DNA from 3 places in the Kitasatospora sp. NPDC051702 genome. Region 1 is predicted to be linked to each of the others. Evidence: riboswitches for the same ligand, from Rfam matches in the RefSeq annotation. Region 1 holds a riboswitch; each other region holds the start of a gene.
The links. Region 1 has a riboswitch for cyclic di-AMP ahead of AB0N04_RS01565 (glycoside hydrolase family 16 protein). Riboswitches for the same ligand answer to the same signal wherever they lie in the genome.
Positions count from the first base shown of each region.

Region 2: linked by a shared signal. The riboswitch ahead of AB0N04_RS04295 (NlpC/P60 family protein) and the one ahead of AB0N04_RS01565 (glycoside hydrolase family 16 protein) in region 1 are both predicted to bind cyclic di-AMP.
Region 3: linked by a shared signal. The riboswitch ahead of AB0N04_RS20700 (LysM peptidoglycan-binding domain-containing M23 family metallopeptidase) and the one ahead of AB0N04_RS01565 (glycoside hydrolase family 16 protein) in region 1 are both predicted to bind cyclic di-AMP.

Region 1 is NZ_JBFAZB010000001.1:368,476-374,184, forward strand. Features, by position in the region: gene AB0N04_RS01550 (PPOX class F420-dependent oxidoreductase) at 56-493, opposite strand; gene AB0N04_RS01555 (alpha/beta hydrolase-fold protein) at 885-2,027, shown strand; gene AB0N04_RS01560 (MoaF N-terminal domain-containing protein) at 2,170-2,499, opposite strand; cyclic di-AMP (ydaO/yuaA leader) riboswitch at 2,944-3,102, shown strand; gene AB0N04_RS01565 (glycoside hydrolase family 16 protein) at 3,111-4,379, shown strand; gene AB0N04_RS01570 (hypothetical protein) at 4,511-5,083, opposite strand; gene AB0N04_RS01575 (IclR family transcriptional regulator) at 5,323-5,709, opposite strand, start outside.
Region 2 is NZ_JBFAZB010000003.1:167,798-173,506, reverse strand. Features, by position in the region: gene AB0N04_RS04300 (NlpC/P60 family protein) at 1-259, opposite strand, end outside; gene AB0N04_RS04295 (NlpC/P60 family protein) at 487-1,629, opposite strand; cyclic di-AMP (ydaO/yuaA leader) riboswitch at 1,640-1,793, opposite strand; gene AB0N04_RS04290 (NlpC/P60 family protein) at 2,140-3,177, opposite strand; gene AB0N04_RS04285 (NYN domain-containing protein) at 3,376-4,737, opposite strand; gene AB0N04_RS04280 (hypothetical protein) at 4,975-5,238, opposite strand; gene AB0N04_RS04275 (rhomboid family intramembrane serine protease) at 5,470-5,709, shown strand, end outside.
Region 3 is NZ_JBFAZB010000024.1:34,987-40,695, forward strand. Features, by position in the region: gene AB0N04_RS20695 (MFS transporter) at 8-1,540, opposite strand; cyclic di-AMP (ydaO/yuaA leader) riboswitch at 1,853-2,036, shown strand; gene AB0N04_RS20700 (LysM peptidoglycan-binding domain-containing M23 family metallopeptidase) at 2,039-3,040, shown strand; gene AB0N04_RS20705 (DUF2470 domain-containing protein) at 3,405-4,124, opposite strand; gene AB0N04_RS20710 (RidA family protein) at 4,270-4,677, opposite strand; gene AB0N04_RS20715 (IclR family transcriptional regulator) at 4,704-5,453, opposite strand; gene AB0N04_RS20720 (sugar kinase) at 5,617-5,709, opposite strand, start outside.

The DNA.
Region 1 (5,709 bases):
GTGGCTCCGCCCCCGGCGCCGCTACGCCCTCGAACCCCCCGCCGGCTCCGGCGTGTCAGTCGCTCCGGCGGGCGGCGGCCGGCAGTGGTTCGACCCCCACGACCCGGCGGATCCGGGTGGGCTCGACGAACACGGTGACGCGCCGTTCGCCCGGCACGCCCCACTCGTAGCGGTCCGAGCCGAGGTACTTCCGGGCCAGGCGGTCCAGCTGGCGGTCCGCCTCCTCGCCGGTCACGAACTCCACGGCCCGGCCGTGGATCTGGACGCGGTCGTACGGGTCGTCCGGATCGGCGTGGGAGAGGCAGAGCCGGGGGTCGTGGCGGAGGTTGAGCTCCTTGACCCGCCCGACGGTGGTGTTGAAGAACACCCGGTCGCCCGCCAGGTCCACCCACATCGGCGTGACGTGCGGGGCCCCGTCCGCCCCGGTGGTCGCCACGTACCAGATCCGGGGCTCCCGCACCCGTGCCCGGATGTCGTCCGTCCAGCCGCCCATGGGTCGCCTTCCGTGTCGGTCCGTCTCGACCTGATGCACGCTCAGGGTAGGGGGTGCGTGGCCGGCGTGTCGGTAGGGCGGCGACGGTCGGCGCCGGGCCGTGGCCGTCGTCCGCCATCCCGCCGGCCCGGTCCGCCCGCGTGGTGACAACAGCTGACAGCTGACAGATTTCAGACGACAGATAACAGATAACAGATTTCAAACTCTGTCACCTGTTATCCGTTACCCGGAAACGACCAGCAGACTCCCCGTGACCTCCCAGCCGTCGTCAGCCTTCTCCCAGCCGGACGCTAGGGTTGATCCTCGCGCCCCGGCGGGGGGAACCGGGGTGACCTCCTCGGATGTCCCCAGCGGAGGGGACTGGAGTTCGAGGCGTGGGAGCAAGCAGGACATGGGTCTGACGAGCCACAAGGTGTTGGCGCTGACCGTATTGATCGCCGTCGTGATGATGGCCGGCACGGTCTGGCTCTGGCCCAGACTCGCGAGAGCGACCTGGCAGGCGGTCCTGGGGAGGATCGGCGCACTGCTCGCGACCCAGCTCGCGGTGCTCGCCGCGCTCGGCCTGGTGGCCAACAACTACTTCGCTTTCTACAGCAGTTGGGACGACCTGCTGGGCACCGGCGACACCGGACCGGTGGTCATCCACAACAAGGCGGACGCCTCCGGGCGCCTGCTCGTGGAGACGATCGGCCACGCCTCCGTCAAGGGCGGCGGCGCGATGGGCCGCGAGCCCGCCCAGTCGGGGGAGATCCGCAAGGTGCGGATCGACGGCGCGGTCAGTCGCCTCTCCACCGAGGGCTACGTCTACCTGCCGCCGCAGTACTTCCAGCCGGAGTACGCGCAGAAGCAGTTCCCGGCGGTGATCGTGAGCACCGGGTTCCCGGGGATCGCCGAGAACCTGATCACGCGCTTCAACTACCCCGGCGCGGCGCTCAAGCTGCTCCAGGAGGGCCGGATGCAGCCGACCGTCATGGTCCTGGTGCGCCCCTCGCCCGCCCTGCCGCAGGACACCGAGTGCGAGGACATCCCGGGCGGCGCGCAGTCCGACACCTACTTCACCAAGGACGTCCCCTCGGCGATCCAGGCGAGCTACCGGGTCTCCGCGGACCCGCAGGCCTGGGCCTTCATGGGCAACTCCACCGGTGGCTACTGCGCGCTCAAGCTGGCCATGCGCCACCCCGACGTCTTCCCGACGGCCGTCGCGCTCTCCGCCTACTACGACGCGGCGGACGACCCGACCACGGGGGACCTGTTCGGCGGCAGCAGCCAGCGCCGAAACGAGGCGAACCTGTTGTGGCGGCTGAAGAACCTGCCGCAGCCGAAGGTGTCCGTGCTCCTCGCCGGCACCAAGAAGGGCGACGGCGACTACCGGCGCGAGACCGAGGCCTTCGTCGACGCGGTGAAGGACCCGATGAAGGTGTCCTACAGCATGCTGGAGAACGGCGGCCACAACTTCGAGACGTGGAGCGCGCTGCTGCCCTCCTCGCTCGAGTGGCTGTCCCAGCACCTCAAGGTGCCCAACCAGACCGTCTGAGCCCCGGTCCGACCGGCCCAGGCCCGAGCCCGGCCCAGGCCCGAGCCCGGCCCAGGCCCGACCGACCCCTGACCGTAACGGCTCCGGACCGCAACGGCCCCGGACCGCAGCGGCCCCCGGCCGGACCGCCCGGACCGATCGGTCAGGCCACCCGCTCCAGGGTCCCGGTGTGCAGCTCGCCCACCCGGCCGCCCTCGCCCTCGAATGTCCAGAAGGCGCGGACCGTCAGCCTGCCGAGGTCCATCACGTGGCTGACGGTGATCCCGCTCTGCTCCGTCCAGCTGACGAAGTAGATCTCCGGCGCCACCTCGGCGACGTGCAGCCGCACGTCCTCCCACTGGCCCGCGGACTCGCCGAGGCCCTCCCAGCGCAGCCGCGTGCCGTCGGCCGAGTAGGCGTTGCGGAAGGCCGCGCCGTTGTCGGCCCGGAAGAGGTAGGTGCGGCCGGCGAAGGCGGGCAGGGGCGCGGTCATGGTGGGGCGGTACCTCGTTCCCGGTGGGGTGCGCACGGGTGGTCCGTGGGGTCTTGTGCACTGCGGAAGATGTCGGACCTCCAATTTATCCGACCGGGCGAGCCCGGCGGGTGCAGTTGTGCCGGGCGCGGCCGGGGGAGTCGGCCGCGCCGGAGGGCGCACCGGGCGGGCGCCCGCCGGACGTCCCTCGGCGGCACCGGCGAGCCGTCCTCCGGTCGCCGGGCGCCGGCGGCGCAGGCCGGGAGCCGGGTGGACGCCCGGCTCGGCCGAGGGGATGATCAACTCGACCGCCACGCAGCGTCGTTGATCGACACCACTGTGAGCTGCGTGACAACCCGCCCGGCAGAGTTGTCCGTTCACGGACGGTCTGCCTAGCCTGCAACGGCCGTCCGCCACGCGGACCCCGCCGCCGGGACGCCGAGTCCCGTCCACCCGCCGGCGGGCAACCGAGGACCACAGTGGACGGGAGCGGGGGAACCAAGGTCAGCGCCCGGCCCGCACGCTCTCCCGCGTGCGGGTCGCGGCTAGGGGTGAAGCCGCTCCCACCGGCGGCCGGGCAACTGCAGCCCGAACCCGACAGCTCACCTCGCAGGCGTCGCAGAGGACACCCCATGCACCAGCCTGCCCTCCGGCGCCGCACGCCGCGCCACGCCCGCCCGGCCCACCGGGGCCGCTTCGCCGCCCTCGCCGCCACCGGGGCGGTCGCCGTCAGCGGTGCCGGTCTGCTGGGCCTCCCGGCGACCGTCGCCGCCCACGCCGCCACCACCCCGACCGTCACCCAGGACCGGCTGGCCCCCGCGACGATGGTCGCCAACAAGGCCGCCACCGCCTCGCTGACCGTCCACTCCTCGGCCTGCGTCACCGCGAAGACGGTGGGTGTGGGCGTGCGCGACGCGCGCGGCACCAACCTGGACTTCCCCGGCAACCTCTCCAACGTGCAGATCTGCCCGAGCGGGCTGTCCTTCACCAGCGGTGCCCGCGCGCTGCCGGCCGGGACGTACAGCCAGTTCGGCTTCTGGCAGGACCTCGGCGGCGCCTGGCACAACCTGCCCTCGCAGCAGCTGGTGGTCTCCGGCACGGCGACCCCGACCCCGGCTCCCACCGCGACCCCCACCGCCACCCCGACGCCGTCCCCCACCGGCACCCCCGGTGCCACGGCGAGCCCCTCGGCGGGCACCCCGGCCTCCCCGGTCGCGGGCAAGGCGCTGACCTGGTCCGACGAGTTCAACAGCTCGATCACCTGGGGCTCGCGCTGGGTCGGTGACAAGAGCACCGCCTACAGGTACGGGAACCACAACCCGGACGACAACAAGCTCGACCTGCTGAACAAGAACAACGTCAGCGTCGCCAACGGGGTCGCCACCTTCACGGCCGCGCCGAGCGGCACCACCCTGGAGAACGGCAAGCAGGCCTGGAACGCGGGCTTCCTGACCACCGAGGGCTCCAGCGAGGGCTTCCGGGTCAAGACCGGCGACTACGCCGAGACCCGGGTCAAGCTGCCGTCCGGTTCCGGTGCCTGGCCGGCCCTGTGGACCTGGAAGAACGGCAACGGGGAGATCGACTCCTTCGAGTACCACCCCGACAACCCGAACCTGCTGGAGCTGACCAACCACGTCAACCCCGGCAACGCCAAGTACTACACCGACGCCGGTGCCGTCGCGAAGGACCAGTGGGTGACGATCGGCACCTACTACGGCGCCAACTCGGTCGACTGGTACGTCAACGGCGTCAAGGTCTTCTCGGACGGCAAGGGCGTCGGCGCCAACTGGTCGGCGTACCTGATCCTCAACCTCTCGGTGTGCGCGGGGCAGTACCACCCGGCGCCGCAGGGGACCACGCCGCTCAGCATGGCCGCGGACTACGTCCGGGTCTACCGCTGACGCGTGAGCCGTCGGGTCCAGCCGCTCGGGCCCGACGGCTCACGTGATCACCGCCGGCAGCCCGTTCCCGGCTGCTGACGCCCGAGCGCCCGGGGCCGACCACTCGGCCCCGGGCGCTCGGGCGTACCGGCTCAGTCGTTGGTCGTCTCGACCACCCTGATCTCGAACGGCTTCCGGTTGTTGGTCTCGTCCTTGTCGTCCGCGCCGCGCACCGCGACCCAGCCGCCCTGGAGGGTGCCGAGCGGGAGGTCGGGGGAGAGGCGGACCGGGACGAGCGCGGTCGCGCTGCGCCCCGACTTCAGCCCCGCGGGGAAGACGCAGCGCACCCGGTGGCCGTTCTGGAACACCTCGCAGTCCTCGGGGAAGAACGGCTCCTCGGGGGTGACCCCCTCCGGCAGGGTGACCACGACGGTGAACGGCGAGGCGGTGGTGTCGGGGCCGCCGTTCCCGACGAATGCGTGGATCGTCGTGCTGCCACCGGGCGGAGCGGGGTCCGGGTCGATCCGGACCACCTCCAGGTCGGAGTTCGAGGGCTTGACCAGGGCCGCGCCGACGTCCACCACCGGCCGCGGCTCGGGGCGGCGCAGCGCCCAGGACGGCCCGGCGGCCAGCACCGCCACCGCGCAACCCGCCGCCACCACGGCGACCAGCCCGGCCCCACCGACCCCGCCGGATCCCCGACGCCCCGTGCTCCTGCGTTCCATCGCGACTCACCCGTGCCCTTGCGCTCCGGCGGCCCGCGCCGTCGCGCGCCGCGCCCGCACCCAGGGTGGCGGGGCGGCCGCCGGGGGCCCGGACAACCCGCCAGCCGTTCGCCTGGACGGGCGCACCGGTGCACCGGAAGTCGGCTCGTCGGACCTCCGGCGCACCGGGGGCCGTCCGGCCTGCGGCGCATCCGGGGTCAGGCCGGCCTCCGGCGCACCGGGAGAGGGGCTGAGCCCGTTCAGGGAGCCAGGACCTGCCCCAGCCGGGCCGCGATGTGGTGCATCACCGGGACGAGCGCGGAGGCGCCGGCCTGCTCCTCCAGCGCGCGGATCCGGGCCTCGGGGCCGGAGACGGAGAGCGCGGTGGGCGTGGGCGCGCCCGGTACGGCGAGCGCGATGCAGCGCACGCCGATCTCCTGCTCCTGGTCGTCGACCACGTAGCCGCGCTCGCGCGCCTCGGCGAGCTGCTCCAGCAGCTCCTGCGGGTCGGTGACGGTGTACTCGGTGTGCGCGGGCAGCGGGTTGGGGCCGAGCACCGCGCGCGCCTCCTCCTCGGGCAGCTGGGCGAGCAACGCCTTGCCGACGCCGGTGCAGTGCGGCTGCACCCGCCGGCCGACCTCGGTGAA
Region 2 (5,709 bases), on a different contig from region 1:
CGATCTCGCCCTGGAGGGCGGTCGTCTCGCCCTGGAGGCGCTGCTGGGCCTCCAGCGCGGCGTTGTACCGCTCGGACGCCTGCTCGGCCTCGTCGTAGAGCTGTTCGACCTGCGCCTTGACGTCCTTGCGGCTGGGCGGCTCGGGCGCCCCGGGGGCGGCCTGGGCACTGCCGCCGGTCGTGACGCCCAGGGCGGTGGTGGCGGCCGCGGTCAGCACCAGCGCACGGGCGAGCAGTTGGGAACGGCGGTGCACGGGCATGGCGGCGGCGGCTCCAGTCCTGCGGCACGGCCCCGCCGCCGCACCCGGTGGGCGGTCTGGAAGCGGGAGTCCGGTGGCAGACGTTAGCGAGTCCGGGCAAGCGAGTCCAAACCCCTCCGGACCCGAATATTCGACCACCAATCGGACATCCGTCCGTGCCCGGTGGAAAAGCCGCAGGCCCGGCCCTCCGTGACGGAGGGCCGGGCCCGGGTGCTCCGGAGCGGGGATCAGACCCGCACGATGGAGGCCAGCGGCATGTTGGAGACCGCCTCGTAGCGCACCGACGCACCCGGCTTGGGCGCGTGCAGCACCTGGCCGTTGCCGGCGTAGATCCCCACGTGGTGGGCGTCGCTGTAGAAGATGAGCAGGTCGCCGGGCTGCGCCTGGGAGAGGTCGCTGCCGATCCGGGTGCCGGCACCGGCCTGCTCCTGCGAGGTCCGCGGGAGCGACACGCCGGCCTGGTTGAACGCCCAGACCATCAGGCCCGAGCAGTCGAACGAGCTGGGGCCGGTGGCGCCGTAGACGTACGGCGAGCCGACCTTGGTGGCGGCGATGGACAGCGCCGCGGCACCGCGGGAGCTGCCGGCGGCGACCGGCTTGGGGGCGGGCGCCGAGGTGGTCGGGGCGCTCAGGTCGGTGCGGTTGCTGTCCCGCGAGGAGCGGTCGGCGGCCTGCTGCGCGGCCTGCTGCTGGGCGGCCTTCGCGGCGGCGTCGGCCTTGGCCTTGGCCTCGGCGGCGGCCTTCTCCTCGGCCGCGCGGAGCGCCTGGCGCTCCTGCTCGGTCAGCGTGTTGAGGAGGTCCTGCGCGGCCTTGAGCTTGCCCTGGACCTCGTCCTTGGCGGCCTTCAGCTGCTGAGTGGTGGTCTCCATCTCGGCGAGCTTGCCCTGGGCCTCGGTGCGCACCTGGTCGAGCTTGCGCTGCTCGTCCTGGAGCTGCTTCAGCTGCCCCTTCTGGGTGTCACCGGCCTGGTTCAGCGTGCCGGCCTGGTTGAGGAAGTTGTCCGGGCTCGCGGAGAACATCAGCTGGACGGTCTGGGATATGCCGCCGTTGCGGTACTGCTCGCCGGCGATCTCGGCCAGGCCGCCCTGCAGGTCGGTCACCTGCGCCTGCTGCCGCGCCACCTGGTCCTGCAGGCCGGTGACCTGCTTCTGCAGCTCCTGCTGCTTCTCCTGGGCGGCGTTGAGCTTCTCGGTGGCGACCTCGGCCTGCTCGTTGAGCTGGTCGACCTGCTCCTTGACCTGGTCCTTGGTCGGCTGCGGGTCGGCGTGGGCGCCGGACTGCGCGGACAGCGCGACCGCCGCGGCGGCGACACCGGTCAGGATCGACACCCTGGCGCGGCCGGCGGGCTTGGGACGACGATGGGACGCCACGAAGGCGGGCTCCTTCTTCCTACGTCCGCCTACCGGGTGAGCTGACGGGTTCGGGCCGGAAGCGGGCCCTACGGCGCCTCACGGCCGTTCCACCGGCCGACCTGACGCCGATTCACCCCGGAGGAACGTGGTTCCCCGGCTCCGCTCCACAGCGCCCCCGACCACTGGGCTCCCCGCCGGGCGGCCCTTCGGCCTGCCCCGCTGCTTCGCGAACTCGACGGAAACCACCGCCGCCACCCTGGCTGGGCGATCGACAGTGCGGTGGTTCGAGGCACGACCCTAGTAACTGAACCGTGATCCGTTCAAATCCTTGTCAGAAAAAAGATGGAAGAAGACCCAAGTTCATTTGTGAATATGACCGATGGTGATCACCACCGCACGCAAAGCTGATCGGCTTTCATCGCAAGGCCGTTCAGGAACCCGGGGCGCGCAGAAATCCGAACGCCACCCCCGGTCGGGAGTGGCGGGGATCACAGGGCCGGCGACGGCCCCGCGGCGGCTGTCCCGCCGTCAGACCCGGCGGATGGTGTTGATCGGCATCGCGTCGGCCTTCATCACCTTCACCACGTCACCGGTGTGCGGGGCGTGCACCACCATGCCGTTGCCGATGTACATCCCGACGTGGTGCCGGTCGCTGCCGTAGATCACCAGGTCGCCCGGCTGGGCCTGGTCCAGCGAGGGCACCCGGGTGCCGACGTTGCCCTGCTCCTGCGAGGTGCGCGGCAGCGAGACGCCGGCCTGAGCGTACGACCAGACCATCAGGCCCGAGCAGTCGAAGGTGGTCGAGCCGGTGGCGCCCCAGACGTACGGCGAACCCTGCTTGCTCATCGCCTTGGCGACGGCCACGGCCGCGTACCCGCTCGCGGGCGGCAGGCTGCTGAGGTCGACCCGGTCCGCGCCGCGCGAGGCCCGGTCGTCCTGCGCCTGCTGGGCGCGCAGCGCGGCCCGCTCGGAGGCGCTGAGCGAGTTCAGCAGGTCCTGGGCGGCCTTGAGCTTCTGGTTGACGTCCGACTTGGCCTGGTTCAGGTCCTTGGTCGTGGAGTCCAGCGAGGCCAGCACGGCGGCGGCCTCGGCCTTCTCCTGGTCCAGCCGGCGCTGCTGGTCCAGCAGCCCCTTGAGCGCCTCGGCCTGGCTGGTGCTGGCCTGCTGGACGCTGGAGGCCTTGTCCAGGTACCCGGACGGGTCGGAGGAGAGCATCAGCTGGACGGACGGGTCGATGCCGCCGGTGCGGTACTGCTCGCCCGCCACCTCGGCCAGGCCCGTCTGCAGCTGGGTCATCTGCTCCTGGCTGCGGGCCACCTGGTCCTGCAGCTGGTCGGCCTGCTTGCGGAGCTGGTCGGACCGCTCCTTGGCGCCGTTGTACTTCTCGGCCGCCTGCTCCTGCTCCTGCTGGAGCTGGTCGATCTGCGCCTTGACGTCCGTCTTGTTCGGCTGGGGCGCGGCGTGCGCGGCCACCTGGGCGGAGAGGGCGACCGCGGTCGCAGCAGCAGCGGTGAGCACGGAGACCCGCGCGCGGCTCGGCTGCTTGGGACGGCGGTGGGAGGCCAAGGACCGGCTCCTTCTTCCATCGGCCTCACCCGATCAGGTGAGAATCCGGAAAATAGGTTTGACGCCAGACCCTAGTGAAGATCCAAGGGATTTTCCACTCCCCCGATGGCGTGAACTCCACCCTCCCGCTGACTTCACGAGATCCCCACACCACCCCGAACCGGTCGCTGACCAGCCGTCATCCCGCCCGGGCGGGGTTCAGGGCCGCGCCAGGCGGTTCAGCAGCAGCACCGACGCCACCGGGCGTGCGCCCGCCTTCCGCACGCCCTCGGCCACCTCGCGGTCGGTGGACACCACCACCACCGGACGGCCCTGCGGCTCGGCCCGCACCAGACGCCGGATCAGCTCGTCCGCCGTCTCGCCGGTCCGGCTGAACCGCACCCGCACCCCGCGCGGTGGCGCCATGATCACCGGGACGTCCAGGTCCTGCCCGTCGAACACGCAGGTGACCTCCGCCTGGGTGCGCTGGGCGAGCATCGCCAGACCGCCCAGCAGCCGCAGCCGCTGCTGCTCGAGCGGCAGCGTCGGATAGCCGGTCTTCGTCACGTTGTAGCCGTCCACCACCAGGTGCACCTGCGGGATCGCCAGCAGCTGGTCCAGCAGCGCCGGGTCGTCCTCGGCCAGGCCGCGCCGGGCCACGTCGTGCGGCGAGGCCGACCCGGGCACCACGGCCTCGACCAGGTCCGCTGGCCGGATCTGCGAGACCGGCAGCGCCAGCTCCCGCTGCAGCCCCTGCGCCGACTGCAGCACGGTGTCCAGCAGCAGCCGCAGCCGCATGTCCTCGACGCTGCGCCCCTCCCGGGCCGACCGGCGCGCCTGCTCGGCCGAGGTCTCCAACTCGCCGACCCGGTGCCGCAGGCGGCGCGCCTCGGTCTCGGCGGCGCCGCGCTCGGCGGCCGCCTGCGCCTTCACCGCCTCCAGCTCGCCGGCCAGCCGGCGGGTCTCGGCCTGCGCGCGGCGGGTGTCGCTCTCCAGGGAGCGCACCTTCTTGCGCAGCGACTCCGCCTCCCGGCGGACGTCCTCGGACTCCGCGCGCTGGCGGTCCAGGTCCGCCCGGGCGGCGGAGCGCAGCTCCGCCAGTTCGGCCTGCAGCTTCTCCACCAGCCGGGCGGCCTCGGCGGCCGCGCCCTCGGCCCCGACCCGCTCCGCCTCGTCGCCGGCCTCGGCGACCAGCCGGCTCCAGCCCGCCGAGCGCACCAGGTAGGCGGCGGCCGCGACGTCCATCGGATCGGCGGCGCTCGGGACGCTGCCCGACTCCAACGCCTTCACCAGGTCCGGCTGGCCCAGCCGCAGCCGCTCCGCTATCCGCACCCGGAAGGCCGGCTCCGACTCCAGCGCCGCGGCCAGCGCGGTCGCCGCGTACTTGGCCCGGCGGGCCGGGGTGAACTTCACGTACTGACGCAGGCTCTGCGGCAGCTCACCGGGCGGCAGACCGCCGAGCGCGTCCGAGGCCAGCCCGACCACCCGTCGGCGCACCCCCTCGGGCAGCGGCCGGTCCAGCTTCTCCACGACGCGCTCCGGCGCCGGGCCCTCGCCGGCGCCGGGGTCCTCGCCGGGCACCACGGACTCGGACGCGGCGGCGCCGGCCGCCGGCGGCTGCGCGTCGGCAGCGGGCTGAAGCCCCTGCGCTTCGGCGGGCTCCCTCGCTGCGTCCACCACGTCCTCGGCTCCGATCCTGGTCCTACGGGGTCCGCGGCCCGCGGCCGCCGCCCCTGTCGTCACGCTCCGTGCGTCCTGTCTGCATTGTCCCAGCGCGGTGGGCGGGCGCGCCGCGCACCGCCCGCCGCACCGGGGGCGTCAGCCCTGCTCGGCCGGGTCCGCCGCGTCCTCGGCACCGGGACGGGCGACCAGCTCGACCTGGTCGACGGCGTTGCACCAGCGGCAGCGCACCGACTCGACGGTCTCGCTGAGCACCTCGGTCTCCTCGACCTTGGACTCGCCGGCCAGGTCGAAGTGCAGGAACTCGGTGACCCGCGCGGAGCGGGTCACGTCGAAGCGGGTGAGGTTGCCGCACAGCGTGCAGCGCCAGCGCGTCTCGGCGGTCAGGGCGGGGACGGTCATCGGGGGTCCTCTCGGGTGGTCCCTGGGCGGGCTAGGCGCTCCCCCCGGAGCCCCGGCGTCGGCGGCGGGAGGCGGGAATGCCCGCGCCAAGCCTATTGCCTGGGGCAACCATCGCGGCCACCGGTTGCACGAAGCCGCAGGCCCGGCCCCGGCCCCGGTCCGGGGCCCCGAGTAGGCCACCTGCCGTACAGCGCGGTGTCACCCGCCCGGGCCGGAGGGATGCTTGGCCGCATGGCGCTGACGGCCCCGGGCCACACCGACGAGCGGGACGGCCGGCCGGCCGTGCCCGCCCCGGTGGTCACCTACGCCCTGATCGCGCTCAACACCCTGGTGTTCCTGCTGGGCCCGGCCGCCGGGCTCAACCCGCTGTACGGCACCGGCCAGGCCCGGGTCTGCGCGGAGCAGCGGTACGAGCAGCGCTGGGGCGCCGTCCCGGTCGAGCTGCTGACCGGGCACCCGTTGACCGCCGGG
Region 3 (5,709 bases), on a different contig from region 1:
CGTCGCCTCAGCCCGACGAGGGCCCCGCCGCCGTTCCGGTGGCGGGGCCCTCGTCCGTGTGCACGTGGCCCGGGTCGAGCGGCGGGGTGGTGCCGCAGGTCCACGCGCAGTCCGGCTCGGCGACGGGGTGGTCCTCCGGCGCGAGCACGTTTCCGCGGACGGTGGCGAGGGCGGTCAGCCCGCCGGCGCAGAGCAGACCGGCACAGATCAGCATCGCGGTGTGGAAGGCGGAGTCCACCGCGGACGGCACCCGGTAGGCGTCGCCGCTGAGCCCGGCGAGCGCCGGCAGGGCGGCGACCGCGAGCAGACCGGCCGCGCGGGCGGCGGCGTTGTTGACGCCGCTGGCGATGCCCGCGTGCCGCACCTCGACCGCGGCCAGCACCGTCGCGGTCAGCGGCGCCACCAGCAGGGTCATCCCGCAGCCCATCACCGTCACGGCCGGCAGCACGTCGGCCCAGTAGGTGGAGCCGGCGCCGATGCGCAGCATCAGCAGCACCCCGGCGGCGCACAGCAGCGGCCCGACGGTCAGCGGGATCCGCGGGCCGATCCGCTTGCCCAGCCGCCCGGCGCGCGCCGAGAACGTGAGCATCAGCACGGTGATCGGGACCAGGGCGAGGCCGGAGACCAGCGGGGAGAAGCCCGAGACGATCTGCAGCTGCACGACCAGCAGGAAGAACACCCCGCTGAACGCCGCGTAGACGCACAGGGTGACCAGGTTCACGGCGGTGAACAGCCGGGAGGAGAAGAGGCCGAGCGGCAGCATCGGCTCGGCGGCGCGGCGTTCGACCGTGAGGAAGGCCGCGCCGAGCACCAGCCCGACCGCTCCGGCGAACCAGACCGCGGGGGAGAGGCCCTCCCCGGCGGCGGTCAACGCGTAGGTGAGCGCACCGAGGGCGAGCGCGGCGAGCAGCGCACCGAGGACGTCGAAGCGACCGGTGGCGCTCTCGTCCCGGCTCTCCGGGACGTGCCGGGCGCCGACCGCGACGACGGCGGCCGCCAGCGGCAGGTTGAGCAGGAAGATCCACCGCCAGCCGGGGCCGTCCACCAGCCAGCCGCCGAGGAACGGGCCGACCGCCGCCGACACGCCGCCGAGCCCCGACCACAGGCCGACCGCCGCCGAGCGGTCCTCCGGGTGGAAGACGGCCTGCAGCATGGCGAGCGAACCGGGGGTGAGCAGCGCGCCGCCGATGCCCTGCACGGCGCGGGCCGCGACCAGCACCTGGATGGTGGGGGCGGCGGCGCAGGCCGCCGAGGCGGCGGCGAACCAGACCACCCCGATCAGGAACACCCGGCGCCGGCCGTACCGGTCGCCGAGCGCGCCGCCGAGCAGGATCAGCCCGGCGAGCGTCAGCAGATAGGCGTTCAGGGTCCATTGCAGGGAGGCGAGGGAGGCACCGAGGTCGGTGCCGATCCGGGGCAGCGCGACGTTCACCACGGTGCCGTCGAGCATCGCCATGCTGGAGCCGAGCACGGTTGCCAGGAGTACCCAGCGTCCCTGCGCGGTGCCCAGGCGCAGGGTGCCGGCCGCGGAGGTGGCCACGGCCCGATCCTGCGCCCCGCGGGGCCCGCGTGACAAGGGTCACCGGGGGGTGTGTCGACGGTGTGCGGTGCGTGAGCGAACGGTCGCGCAGCGGTGGCGGGATCGGCGCAGCGTCGTGGATCAGTGGCGCCGGGTGAATGGATTGTGCACGCACGGTGCAGCCGATCATTCGGAGTGTCACGGCCTCGGCGGGGATGGTTGTCCGTTCAAGAGATCGACATTGCTTCACCCGGACGGATGGGTTTTAGTTCAGCGACCGCCCGGCCAGTCCGGACGGATCCGCCGGGTGGAACGCCGAATCCTGCCGCTGCCCGGTGGTTCGAACTGAACTCTGTACGGCAGGAGCGGGGGACCCACAGGTAAGTCGCCGGACCGGGATCGGCACGCGCTTCGCGTACCGGATCCCAGGGCCGGCTTGGGGTGAAGCCGCGCATGCGGCCGGGCAACTCCAGCCCGAACCCGACAGCTCACCTCGCAGGCGTCGGAGAGGAAACTTCCATGCCTGCTCAGGCTCGTCGTATCGCCCTGCCCCGCGCCGCCCGCATCGGCATCGCCACCGCGGTCACCGGGGTCTCCTTCGCCTTTCCGCTCGTGGCCGCCGTGAGCGCCCAGGCGCACACCGCCCCGGCCGCCCCGGCCGCGCAGAGCTCCACCTGGACCGGCGCCACCAGCGTCGACGCCAAGCCGGCCGCCCCGGCCGCCGCTCCCGTCACCGCCCCGGCCCAGGCCGAGAGCTACCGCGTCGTCAGCGGTGACACCCTGTCGAAGATCGCCGACGCCAAGCACGTCGACGGTGGCTGGCAGGCGCTGTACGAGCACAACCGCTCGGTCGTCGGCGGCAACCCGAACCTGATCTTCCCGGGTCAGCACCTCTCGATCGCCGGCCACGCCGCGCCGTCCGCGGACGCCGCCCCGGCGAAGCCCGCCGCCCCGGCCGCCCCGGCCAAGCCCGCCGCCCCGGCCAAGCCGAAGGCCCAGGTGCAGGCCAAGACCGAGGCCGCCAAGCCGTCCGCCCCGGTCCAGACCCAGGTGCAGACCGCCGCCCCGAAGCCGGCCGCCGCCGTCACCGCCGCCCCGGCCGCCGCCAGCACCTCGGGCTTCGTCGCCCCGCTGGCCAACCCGAAGCTGGGCACCGCCTACGGCGTGGCCGGTTCGATGTGGGCCTCCGGCCACCACACCGGCCAGGACTTCGTCGCCTCCACCGGCACCCCGCTGCGCGCCGTCGCCAACGGCGTCGTGGTGAAGGCCGGCAACGGTGGCGCCTACGGCAACGAGGTCGAGATCAAGCTCGCCGACGGCCACTACGCCGAGTACGCGCACCTCTCCTCGATCGGCGTGTCGATCGGTCAGACCGTCACCGTCGGCCAGCAGATCGGCCTCTCCGGTGCGACCGGCAACGTGACCGGCCCGCACCTGCACTTCGAGATCCGCACCGGCTCCGAGTACGGCTCGGACATCGACCCGGTCGCCTACCTGCGGGCGCACGGCGTCGCTCTCTGACCCTGACGGGTCGAGGGCCCGGTCCCGCCGGACGGGCCTTTCGGGACTACCGCTGATGCGGGGCGAAACGATCCTCCGGGATGGTCATGTCGGGTGACCGCTCGACCGGGTGATCGCCGCAACGGCGGACATGGGCGCGGGACACGCCCAGGCCGGCCCGGCTCGCGAGACCTCCCTCGCGAGCCGGGCCGGCCGCTGCCGTTTCCGCCGCCGTTCCCGGGGACGTTCCCGGTGCGTCTCCGCTTCCGGCGCCGGCGCGCGCAACGGGCGGACGCGCCGGGGGTGTGACGTCGGCCCCGGGGGCGTCCGCCGCCTGCCGCCTGTCGGGTGCCGTTCGCCGGGTGCCGTTCGCCGGGCTGCGGGTTCAGAGCCGGTGGACGGGCAGGCCCTGCTCCGCGGCGTTCAGCAGCTCGTGCACCCGCTGGCCGAACTCCTCGGTGTCGGCGACGGGTTCGGGGAAGACCAGGCGGACGTCGCGGTGGCCGTGCGGGTGGTCCAGGCGCAGCACCAGGCCGTGCCGGTCCAGGGCGAGCGGCCGGACGTCCGGCCGCCCGGCGAGCAGCGCCGGGTCGAGCAGCCGGGTGAGGACGGCGACGGCGTCCGCGTGGTCGTCGGCGAGGTGGGTGAGCAGTGCGGCCTCGTACCGGGCCAGCGGGTCGGGCGCGGCGTGGGCGAGGTCGGCGGCGGTGAGGGCGCCGGTGCCGTACGGGGTGGACAGGACGGCGTGGGCGACGTCCACACGCAGGTGGACGCTGATGCCGTCGTCGGCGAGGTGGGCCAGGTGCAGCCGGCCGGCCAGGGTGAGGCGGGCGCGGATCCGGTCGCGGACGGCGACGGGGGAGACATCGGTGACGTCGAGCACGACCGCGAGGCCGTCGGTCTCGCGCGCGGCGGCGGTGGAGAGCGGGGAGCCGAGCGGGGCGCGCAGGCGCAGCCGGGAGCCGTGGACGGAGACCGGGGTGTCCAGGTCGTGGTGCTCGCCGAGGGCGCGGACGGTGAGCGAGGAGGTCGCGGCGAGGAGGCTGTGGACCCGTTCGGCGGTGGTGGGCTCGGGCACCGGGGCGTCGTCGGTGGGCAGACTCATGACGGACCTCCAGTTGGTTAGGTGAGCCTAACCTAATCACCGTGGGAGGGTGTGGCAAGTGCCGCCCCTTCTGCGCCGTCCGAGCGGTGCGCGGAAGGGCCCGGACGCGCGGGGCGTCCGGGCCCTTCCGTCCGGGCGGCGGCGCTCAGCCGATCACGGCCTGGGCGTCGATCTCGACCAGCATCGGCTCCTGCGGCAGCTCGACGAAGACCGTCGTCCGGCAGGGCTTCACCCCGCCGGGCTTCACGTTCTCCTCGATGAACTCCGCGTAGACCTCGTTCATCAGCGGGAAGTCGGCCCGCTGCGTGAGGTAGACCCGGAACATCACCACGTCCTCGATGGTCGCGCCACCGGCCTCGACGATCGCCTTGACGTTCTCCAGCGTGCGCCGGGTCTGGGCCCGCACGTCGCCGCGGTACAGGTACTCGCCGGTCGCCGGATCCTGCGGGCCCTGCCCGGAGACCTGGAGGATCGGGCCCTTGCGGACGCCCTGGGAGAACGTCCAGGCGGGCGCGGGGGCGCCGTCGGTGCGGATCTCGGTCTTGTCGGTCATCGGCTTCCTCGTGTTCTGGCGGTCGGTCAGGTACGGTCCGGGCGGCCGCAGTCGGCCGAGACGGCGCGGGCGGTGGCGAGCAGCTGCGGGAGGAGGTCCAGCACCTGCTCGTAGGGCAGCACGACGTCCGGGACGGAGATGGACGCGGCGGCGACGACCCGGCCGGTGACGTCCCGGATCGGCGCCGCCACGCAGTTGATGAACGCCTCGTGTTCGGCGTGGTCCTGCGCCCAGCCCTGGGCGGCCACCCGCTCCAGCTCGGCGAGCAGCTCCTCGGGCGTGGTGAGGGTGCGGGCGGTGTGCGGGGTGAAGTCGATCCCGGCGACCACCCGGCGGCGCTCCGGCAGCGGCAGGTCGGCGAGCAGCACCTTGGAGACGGCGGCGCTGTGCAGGGCGGCGCGCAGGCCGATCCGGGAGTACATCCTGACGGGGTGCCGGGAGTCGAACTTGTCGATGTAGACCACCTCGCCGCCCTCGTACGCGGCCAGGTGCACGGTCTGGCCGGTGGCGGCGTTCAGCTCGGCCAGGTGCGGGGCGGCGATCCGGCGCACGCCGCGCTGCTCCAGCGCCAGGCCGGAGAGCGCGAACAGGCCGGCGCCCAGGTGGTAGCGGTAGCCCGCGTCGCGGTAGACGAACCGTTCCTCCTCCAGGCTCTGGAGTAGTCGCAGCACGGTCGTCTTGTGGACGCCGAGCACCTCGGCCAGCTGGTCGAGGGAGCGCTCGCCCTCGCCCAGTTCGGCGAGGATGCGCAGGGCGCGGGTGACGGTCTGGCTCATCGTGCTCCGCTCGGAGGGCTCGGGCTGGGATCGCGGCGCGGGCCGGGGGCGCCGAGCGCGTCGCGGACGCCGCACGCGCCGCACGCGCCGCACGCGCCGGGAACGCGGGACGCGCCGGGAGCGCGGCGCCGGCCGGGGCTGCGGCGGGGGCCGGGATCGCTGCTCATTCTGCCCGTGCCCACCGGGCCGCGCGGGCCGGGCCCGCGGGGACGGCCGGGCCGGAGATGCCCCGTGCGCACACCCGGGTGGCCGCCCA